Regions from separate parts of the Paenibacillus sp. BAC0078 genome, predicted to be linked through region 4. Evidence: riboswitches for the same ligand, from Rfam matches in the RefSeq annotation. Region 4 holds a riboswitch; each other region holds the start of a gene.
What was found. A riboswitch is a leader RNA that binds a small molecule or an ion and turns the genes downstream of it on or off. The one in region 4 is predicted to bind cyclic di-GMP.

Region 1 (2,200 bases), on a different contig from region 4:
GGACTCTGCCTGGCTGTTCAGCCAGCGCAGCTCCTGCTCTTCGTGCACATGCCCGAATTCATAGGCTATGGTCCGGGTATAGGCCTGGCGCATCCGGTGAACGGCATCCCAGGCGGTCTTGACATCATCCGGTGCATTCTCCCAGATCAGCGATGCGGGCAGCGCAGTCAGGTCTTCGCGGGTGAGGTCATAGGTTTCGTATTCGAGCCATTTCGCCATCGGATTGTTCCCCCGGACAAGCGGGTCAATATTAGCGGCCATATGGCCATATATACGGATATTGGCAATCAGCTTGGAAGCTCTTACGGCTTTTCTGAGCCACTCCGTATCTCCCGAAAGCGCAGGCTTCGGAGCCGGCAAAGCATCCGGGGTAAGCGGAGGAGGTCCGTAAACCGTAAAAAGCTCGCGGTAATGATGCTCTACTGAAGCGGGGTCCTTAACAAACTGTTCATATTTTTCCTGAATGTAGCCCAGATTGGGTCCGTGATATTTACTCCAAATGGTTTCGTTATAGGGCTCTTTGACTGCCATGAATGCATCCTCCCAACGGATGAACCCCACTTGTGGCACTAGGCGTCAGCGCCCGGTGGAGCTGCAATGTTTGCGGTTTCATTTCTCTCCTATTGTGCTACTTTCAAGCCGCGTAATCAATTCATACTTTCGTGCAATCCGTTCGCAAAACGGCATGATTCAGCCCATAAATGATGAAGAACGGATATCGTTTGCTATGATGCAATTCATGGTCAGTCCCGCAAGCTTTATTACCCGGACAAAGCCTTGCAAAAAAAGCTAATCTTTTGCACGACTTAGCAAAAAAAAATCCGAAAATCGACACACTTCTTATGTGAGATTCTGTATAATGTTATTGCGGGTAACGGTTACATTGGTTTCTAGCCAGATCCTTTCATGTAAAGGGTCCAGTAAAGGGTAAACCTGCTGAAAGGCAGGGGCACAAAGTCTCGGGTCTAATGTAGAAATACTACGACGGCCGGACTGCCTGGGGACGCAAATATTCTAGGAGGAGATATCTTGGAAAAGTCCAACCAGGGGAATAATGGGGAACTGCAGGCAGTTGATCTGGATTTAGAATGGGTGCATTTGCTGATGTCGGCCAGGAAGGCGGGCATCGGGGCGGAGGAAATCCGCCGGTTTTTCAGTGAGAAGGCATTGGGCGAGAAGGCATTGCAGGTCATGTAGGGCGTTTTCGATGCAGGGATATATACGGAAAAGGGCACAGCGGAATGCGCTGTGTCCTTTTCTGCAATTATGAGAAAGTATAAGTATCACACTATACTGTATCCTTATATTTCTCGAACTACCCATCCTTCTGCTCCAGCCGCCATTTTTGATAATCCAGAAACTCTTTGAATTCCCGTTTGCTTATGCCTGAGGCCATAGCTTCCTGAACGAGCCGGAACCATTCGCCGTCCAGGGGCGGCTCTTCCGTATCTGCGGGCTCGCCATAGAGGAGATTATGGATGGAAACCTGAAGCGCATCGGCGATTTTTTCAATGAATTGAATTGAGGGGTTGGATTGAATATTTCTTTCAACATTGCTTAAGTATGATTTCGCCACATCAGCCTTGTCAGCCAGCTCGGATAAGGACAAGCCTTTTTCCAGACGGAGTTGATGGATGCGGCTACCCATATTATCCGGCACGATTAAACGCCCCTCCGCATTTTTTGTTAACAGTATAACAAATTTTCGCATAACGGACAAAAATCAATGCTTCAGCAAAGCGGTGAGCAGGAAGAAAAACGGCATACCCCGCCCGGATGAGGGAGGATACGCCGTTTTTGCGCGAGATGAGGCTTATTTCAATTCACCGGGGCCTTGTTTGGCGTTGAATGTCCAGGTGAGGGACAATTTATCCCCCTGGAACACGTTCTGATCCTGACCGTTGTCGACAAATACGAAGGCTACCTTGAACACCTTGGATTGTCCGGCACTGATGCCGCCAGGGATTGCGCCTGTGCTGATCAAATCATAGTTTGACGTATTTTTCAAATCCTTGAGCGAAATCTCCCCGAGAACATAATTGGTAATATCGCCGCTGACATAGGTGTCTTTGAGGAGCTTCACTTTAAAATGATCCCCGAGATCCTGCGCACCGTTATTCGTTCCTGCATCGGTTACTGTGTATGCACTGGCGAGCTTCAGCTCTTTGATATCCAGTGTTCCGCTGTTCTGCAGTGTGAA
Region 2 (2,200 bases), on a different contig from region 4:
CCCTGCGTACAGTCCGCTGTCCACAACCTTGCCCCGGACCAAAATACTGCCCGTGGCAGTAATTGTAGAGTTAAAGACATTTCCGTATATGTAGACGTTTCCCAACGCTTCAATCACTGTATGTTGTTCTATGTCTCTGAGCACAACCACATCACCGGGGAACATAATTGTCCCGGCCGCGGGCTCGCCATCCTCAGGGATAATATGTGCTTCGGGAAAATCAACGGTTTTGACGAAGCTTCCGCTTCCCGTTATGCGTGGTCTGCCATTACGTTGGGCAGTAATCTCACCGCTTGGCTGCAGCGATGCATATGCTCCGGCTATAAGTGTAATGTCCTGCGGCGGCGGTGGCGGCAGCACATATCCGAACACGTCAAAGCCAGGCAGCCCCTCCTGCGGAGGCAGTTTGCGGGCGAACACCTCACCTTCCCGGATAGCGGGTGATCCTTGGTGTTCGGTTTCTTTTGCCGTCTGCTCTCCCCGGTTGAATTCATTCGCCAGATTCTCCGGGAACAGCAGCTCGAGACTGGCATCCGTGCCGGGAACGGGAGCTTTGCCTTCGGCAATGCATACAGGAAGATATGTAGGGTTATTCAGCTCTTCGTAAAGTGCCGGAATGTTAAGATTGCCTATGAGGGGGCTTTTCTCAAAGCCGGCTATAATCTGTTCTATTGAAAGTGTGGACAGCACCACATCACGGTTCAGTTCGGCCCGCACAGTAACATTGGCTGAGGCAGGGGTGTTGACCAGGTTCCAGGCGTACTTTTCAGCACGGTAAAGTGTAAAGTATACTTTGAGCTTGTCATCGGATACGGTAATCTGGTATTGCGGCTTCTCGCAAATATCCCAGCTTATTTGGTCGCAGGCGGTGACTTGAGTTGGAGCTGTTATTGTCTGCTGGTTTATCTTCAAGATTACAGGATGGAGAGCGGAGATTACAGCCGGCTTGCCGCCAGGCAGAGGTGAGGTGATAAAAATTTCGTTGTTCTGGATGATGATGACGCCGTTCTTATCTCTGTCTGTCCCGGTAAATGCCTGAGCATCCACAGAGTAAAGTTTCAGGAGATCGGGCCTCCCAAGCAGCATGGAAGCAAAGAACTCATACCGTGACCGTTCCATAATATGCTGCGCCATTCGTGTAACCTCGCTTTTCGTATAATCAATGTCATCTGTACAGAAAAGAACATCATGGAGCCGTGAACCCGACCTGATGGTGTCTCTATTAGCAGCAGCCTGGCAGCCTTAAATGCGGTGTTGATGCATTCTTAAGCCCATAGCTTTGCGTCCTGCCCTTTCGGGCAGTTTGCTTTTAGGAATAGATCAATGATATACACTCAGCATGAGGTAATCTATATCGACTGTTATCGACAAAAGTGGTCAATACTGGTATTGAGTTCAAAAATAACTTCTTCAAACAACATTAATTCTAGTACTAAAGTAGCGATTTTTCAACTGAAATAATAGAATTCAGGCATAAATTATGAAAAATGCAGATAATTGTTGGTTTATTGACATAAATTAGGAAGGTGAGGATTGAGGGAAAGGAAAAAAGGACGCTCCCAAGCTTATAGCTTGTGGGAGAGTCCTTTTTGTGCGAAGCGTACGGCTTGTGCGGCTTCAGATTTGGCCTTCACCGGCGCGGCCGACATCACCAGATAGTCAGCCTGCTCAATTTCTTCCAGCACCCGGTTCAGGTGGGAGAAGACCGCACCCAGATCGCGCAAGGTGGTCAGGGAGCATTGCCCCTGCAGGTCGGAGAAACAGGCCAGCTGAAGATCACGGGCCCGGTGCAGCGCTTCGGGAAGCGAACGCTGGCACTCGTTGTCCGACAAGGTCTTGGAGCCATAGAGTGCGATGCAGTCTGCGGTGGCTGTTACGACCTCGGCCATCCAATCGGCTGCAGCATAATGCGAAGGCAGCAGCGTGATGTCTGTGCGGATTTCTTTTACATAGGAATGAATTTTCTTGAGATGTCCGGTTGCCTGTGATAATCCGCGCAGCTCACTGCGGCACTGATAATGGGTAATAGTAAAATGAAGCTCCTTCTGCTGCTGTTCACTCTTGCCCAGCAGTGTTGCGGAGCGTCCCAGTGCGTCCGAGGCCTGAGCTGCTTCCCTTCCGCGGGCCGCCTGGCCGCTCAAGGCATCTGCCAGCAGCAGGCTTGCTTCCAGTGCCAAGCTTTTTACCTTGACGAACCCCT
Region 3 (2,200 bases), 110 kb from region 4:
AAACAAGCCCCCCTCAAATTCCTTGCACACAAACGGACAGTCCTCTGTTCGGGCAGTAAGCTGTTGCATGAAAACAATGTCCCCTCCATACTGATATTCGAACAGCGTTCGGCTGCCGGGCTTGCCAAATGGGATTTGATTTGCGGAAATCCACTCCCAAAACAAATCAATCTCGGACTGTTCGTTGTCAGTTTTTATGGATGTAATCGCAAGCATCGGAGACAATGCCACAATATCCATATCCAGCGGCTTTGCTAGCTTGTCTGAGATCGTGTTCAGCGTTTCCATGGATAAATCATGTTTTGGTCGGGAGAACAGTTCATCCTCTACCTTTTCATAAAGCAGGGGCAGTGCGGATATCTGCGTGATACCGTGAGTGTTCATAGCATCTAAGAAGTCTGTAACATAAGATTTCAGTTGGGAGAGTGTGCTGATTTCGTCGTCAATTTCCTCAATTCGCTTAACAAAGCTTTGTACCAGCGTTTCCATATCTTGATTCTCATAAATTCGCAAAATATCCTTTATCGGAATCTGCATTTTCCGAAGCACCAAAATCTGCTGTAGCCGGTTAATATTTATGTTGTCATAAAAACGATACTTTTCAAGTGGTGGACGTTCACTCCGCAGCAAGCCTACTTGCTCGTAATATCGAAGTGTCCTTGAAGATATGCCAAATTTTTCGGTAACTTCGGTAATTTTCATTAACTTCATAACAGCCCTCCATACTTGTTCTCTTACTGCGATTATACCGATTGACCCAACGTCAAAGTCAATCCTTTTTGACCATCAATCCGATCCTCTGTTTTCATCCCCCTAAAAAAGGAAGAAATAGAACATCTTAATTTCACAGGAATAAATTCCGATAATAGAGGAAGTCCTCTACATCAAAAGTCATACTTACATAAGCATAAAGGGACAGAAAAACCGAGTTTTAAACAAAGGCAAATCCGTACGAAAGTCGGAGACGCAAAGCCACGGGCCTACTTCATCCAGGAGGGATGTTAGGGCAGCCGGGCCGCTCGAGGCACTTGGTTTTTTGGCGTGCCTAAAAATATCGCTGGGGGAGAGAAGTGAATGAGGTTCGGTAGGAAAAGGAAGTTTTCGCAGACGGTTGTGGCCGTAGTTGCGGTGGTGAGTATGCTTGGAGGGCTGCTGCCTAGTATAGGTGGTACGATGCAGGCCTCAGCCGCCGCAGCAGATCTGGGCCGGACGGACTATAGCGTGTCGGGAGAACGGCTGGTATGGCTCGAAGCAGACAGTGGCGGAGTGAAGCAGGTGCACGCGCTGAATCAGACCAGTGGTGCAAGTATGGTTCTTACGTCGGGTTCATCTGCTAAGGATGCGCCTTATGTGGATGGCACGGTTGCCGTATGGGCGGACAAAGGAAGCGAAGCGGAATCTTCACTCAATTGGGACATTTATAGTGCCGATCTTGTGACAGGCAAGAAGACTAAGCTCAACAAGCAATCCGGCCAATACGGTAATCCGACGACTGACGGTGTAGGTGTGGTCTGGTATGAACGCAAAAATTACGGCAGCATGATCTACCACGACCTGGCTACCGGCGTTGAGGCGGATCTCGGCGAAGGACGGTTCCCGGTGCTGGCGGATGGAAATGTGGTATACAAAAATGCCCGTGACGGAGGGCTTAGTCTGCTGAATTTGAGCAGCGGGGTTACGCGCGCACTTGTTAGTCTGGGCGGAGCCAATTTTGTGGACTGGTTTGTTTTTAATGGCAGTCATGTGCTGATCAAGCAAAAAAACGGTGCCTCCGAAAGCAAATATGTGCTTCTGAACATCAAGGACCTGACAGCTCAGCCAGTGGATCTTACCGAAATGAAGGCCGGAGGAACACAATATGCCTTTATGTCCATATCTAAGGGGCATGCGGTGTTTCAAGACGAAGTGGACGGTAAAACAACGCTGCAGCAAGTAAACCTTTCTACATATGCAGTACAATCGCTTCCGGCGATAGAAGCAGGAGCGAAGCTGATCGGAATTAGCGGAGATAAGCTGCTATACAGCAAGAAGGATGACTACATAGAATCGTTAGACTTGAAAAAAGACACCAATCCAACGCCAACGCCAACTCCAAGTCCAGGCACGACGCCATCCCCAGGTACAGTCCCGAATCCAGGTTCAACTCCTGAAGTGGCGGTTCCTGTGGTAACGGGAGCCAAAGACAGTCAGAGCATCGGAA
Region 4 (2,200 bases):
CTGCATATTGTTCACTACGATAAAGATGACGGGGATATCCTTGCACACTGCTGTGTTGATTTCCGCCCCGAGCATCATAAAGCATCCGTCGCCGGTAATGCAGACAATGGTTTCTTCAGGTGAGGCTACCTTTGCGCCTATAGCCATGCCAATTGAATTGCCCATGCAAGCAAAATAGGCATCAAAGACAAAGCTGCCCGGTTTCTTCACGTTGTACCACTTCACAGCATGGAAGCCATGGCTGCCGTCATCAACAAAGAGGGTGTTGTTATAAGGGAGCTGTTCGCTCAGTGTGCTCATTACCGAAGCGAGAGAAAGCTTGGACAATACAGGAAGCTCCTCTGTATAACGCGGGGATGTCTCCGGTTGACGTGCCGGAATGCTGCTGGTATCGACATTTTGCAGATAGAACGCCAGATTATCACGCAAATCGCCGCTGACAGAAATGGTGGGAGAGTTTAATATTTTCCCGACAAACGTAGGATCGACATCAAATTGAATCAAGGTCTGCGGATGGTTCTCCGCCTTGAGATTGCAGATGGTCATATCGCTCAGCCGCGAACCGAGCACGATGAACAAATCGCTGCGGTTCAACAAATCATCGCCATGCTTGCAGCCGCCGACACCGATTGGACCGTGATATAACGGATGATCCCAGGCAATAGCGCCTTTGCCCCCAGGAGAAGTCACAACAGGAATATTGAACATCTCTGCGAGCTGAACCAGCTCTTTATGCGCTCCGGAGCGGTTGACACCTTTGCCGGCAATGATGAGGGGATGGCTGGATTGATTGATAGCCGAGATCACCCGCTCGAAATTACTGTGGCTGATCAGACTCTCCCGTTCAGGGATCACAATCCGGCACTCTTCAAGGAGTTCTGTCTGCACATCAAAAGGGATGCACAGGTGGACAGGACCCCGCTTGCCGCTTAAAGCCGTCGAAATGGCATGATTAAATATGGTGCTGAAATGATCTCCGCGTTCAACCAGCTTGCTGAACAGAGTTGCGGGTCTGAACATATCCGCCAGATCGGCAAGATAGTTCGAAGAATCCTGACACTGGGGAATCCCCAGCTCCTTGATGGATTGATGGCCGGTAATGAACAGCACAGGAAGGTTGTTTGCCTTGGCATGCGCTGCGGCGGTAAGCAGATTGGTTCCGCCTGGACCGGAGGTGCCGAAGGCCACTCCAAGGCCGCCGGTTTTTAGAGCATAACCTGCGGCTTCGAACCCAGAACTGGATTCATGTCTTCCGGGAATAAACTCAATGCCATGATCAACCATCTTCAGAACTACAGGACAAATAGACTTGCCGATTATGCCAAAAGAATGTGTTACACCGAGGTTTCGTAGTGCCTGAGCCATATAATCTGCGACTGTTTTCAGAAAATCCACCCCACCCAATGTTATTATTTATTTAGCTTAAATAGAAAACCTGCACTCAGAAGGAGCACAGGCAGCTGCTAAATAACCATGTTGAACGAGAGAAACATAATACAGACGTTCCGGTTCTTAAGCAACCTGGCTGTCATGGTCCCGGGAAGCATGAGACTGTAGATCCATGGCTTTGCGTCATTCCCTTTCGGAGAATTTTGCCAATATATTTTTATTAATGAAATAAAGCATAATTTTACTTTACAATATATTCCTAGCGCTGCTTTTGTCAATATATTTGATCAAATAAGCTCGAAATTTGACGAATATAACGATTAACGACATTTATTGATTTGCATGCCAAGTGAATATTAATGCAGGAAATAAAATAATAAAGTCCCAGGTGAAAAAGTCCTAAAATGCAAACGGGATTTGAAATGCCGGACCATGGTGCTATTGATAGTTATCACGGAGGATGGCCGTAACTGTGGGAATACTTAGACTCCCAGTTGCTAATCGTAATCGTACAAGCATTCCTTGCGGCACTATCGTCCTTTGGATTCATTTTCCAAGCTCAGCTTATCCAGATATAAATGCAAATTGAAATTATCATTTTATACTGCGAAAATTCAGCATTTGGTGAATATTACATCAAGGAAATTGTAAACACAAAAAAACTGCCGCATGAGCATTTTTTGCTCAAGCGGCAGCATTGCAGGGGACGCCTAAAATTTGAAAATATGGATTGTTTTTTGCAACTGGAATACAGCTTGGGTCATCTTTTCTGTCTCTTCGGCAACGGACTTGAGGGCATTGATCTGTTCGT

Region 1: linked by a shared signal. The riboswitch ahead of ACX1DY_RS18015 (anti-repressor SinI family protein) and the one ahead of ACX1DY_RS11050 (thiamine pyrophosphate-binding protein) in region 4 are both predicted to bind cyclic di-GMP.
Region 2: linked by a shared signal. The riboswitch ahead of ACX1DY_RS15965 (flagellar assembly protein A) and the one ahead of ACX1DY_RS11050 (thiamine pyrophosphate-binding protein) in region 4 are both predicted to bind cyclic di-GMP.
Region 3: linked by a shared signal. The riboswitch ahead of ACX1DY_RS10560 (S-layer homology domain-containing protein) and the one ahead of ACX1DY_RS11050 (thiamine pyrophosphate-binding protein) in region 4 are both predicted to bind cyclic di-GMP.

The regions. Positions count from the first base shown of each region.
Region 1 is NZ_JBTLRW010000009.1:118,951-121,150, forward strand. Features, by position in the region: gene ACX1DY_RS18010 (2-oxoglutarate dehydrogenase E1 component) at 1-531, opposite strand, end outside; cyclic di-GMP riboswitch class I at 917-1,001, shown strand; gene ACX1DY_RS18015 (anti-repressor SinI family protein) at 1,030-1,197, shown strand; gene ACX1DY_RS18020 (helix-turn-helix domain-containing protein) at 1,316-1,648, opposite strand; gene ACX1DY_RS18025 (TasA family protein) at 1,814-2,200, opposite strand, start outside.
Region 2 is NZ_JBTLRW010000007.1:323,962-326,161, forward strand. Features, by position in the region: gene ACX1DY_RS15965 (flagellar assembly protein A) at 1-1,134, opposite strand, end outside; cyclic di-GMP riboswitch class I at 1,225-1,318, opposite strand; gene ACX1DY_RS15970 (FUSC family protein) at 1,566-2,200, opposite strand, start outside.
Region 3 is NZ_JBTLRW010000004.1:254,590-256,789, forward strand. Features, by position in the region: gene ACX1DY_RS10555 (MerR family transcriptional regulator) at 1-711, opposite strand, end outside; cyclic di-GMP riboswitch class I at 931-1,023, shown strand; gene ACX1DY_RS10560 (S-layer homology domain-containing protein) at 1,075-2,200, shown strand, end outside.
Region 4 is NZ_JBTLRW010000004.1:365,587-367,786, forward strand. Features, by position in the region: gene ACX1DY_RS11050 (thiamine pyrophosphate-binding protein) at 1-1,395, opposite strand, end outside; cyclic di-GMP riboswitch class I at 1,513-1,607, opposite strand; gene ACX1DY_RS11055 (methyl-accepting chemotaxis protein) at 2,100-2,200, opposite strand, start outside.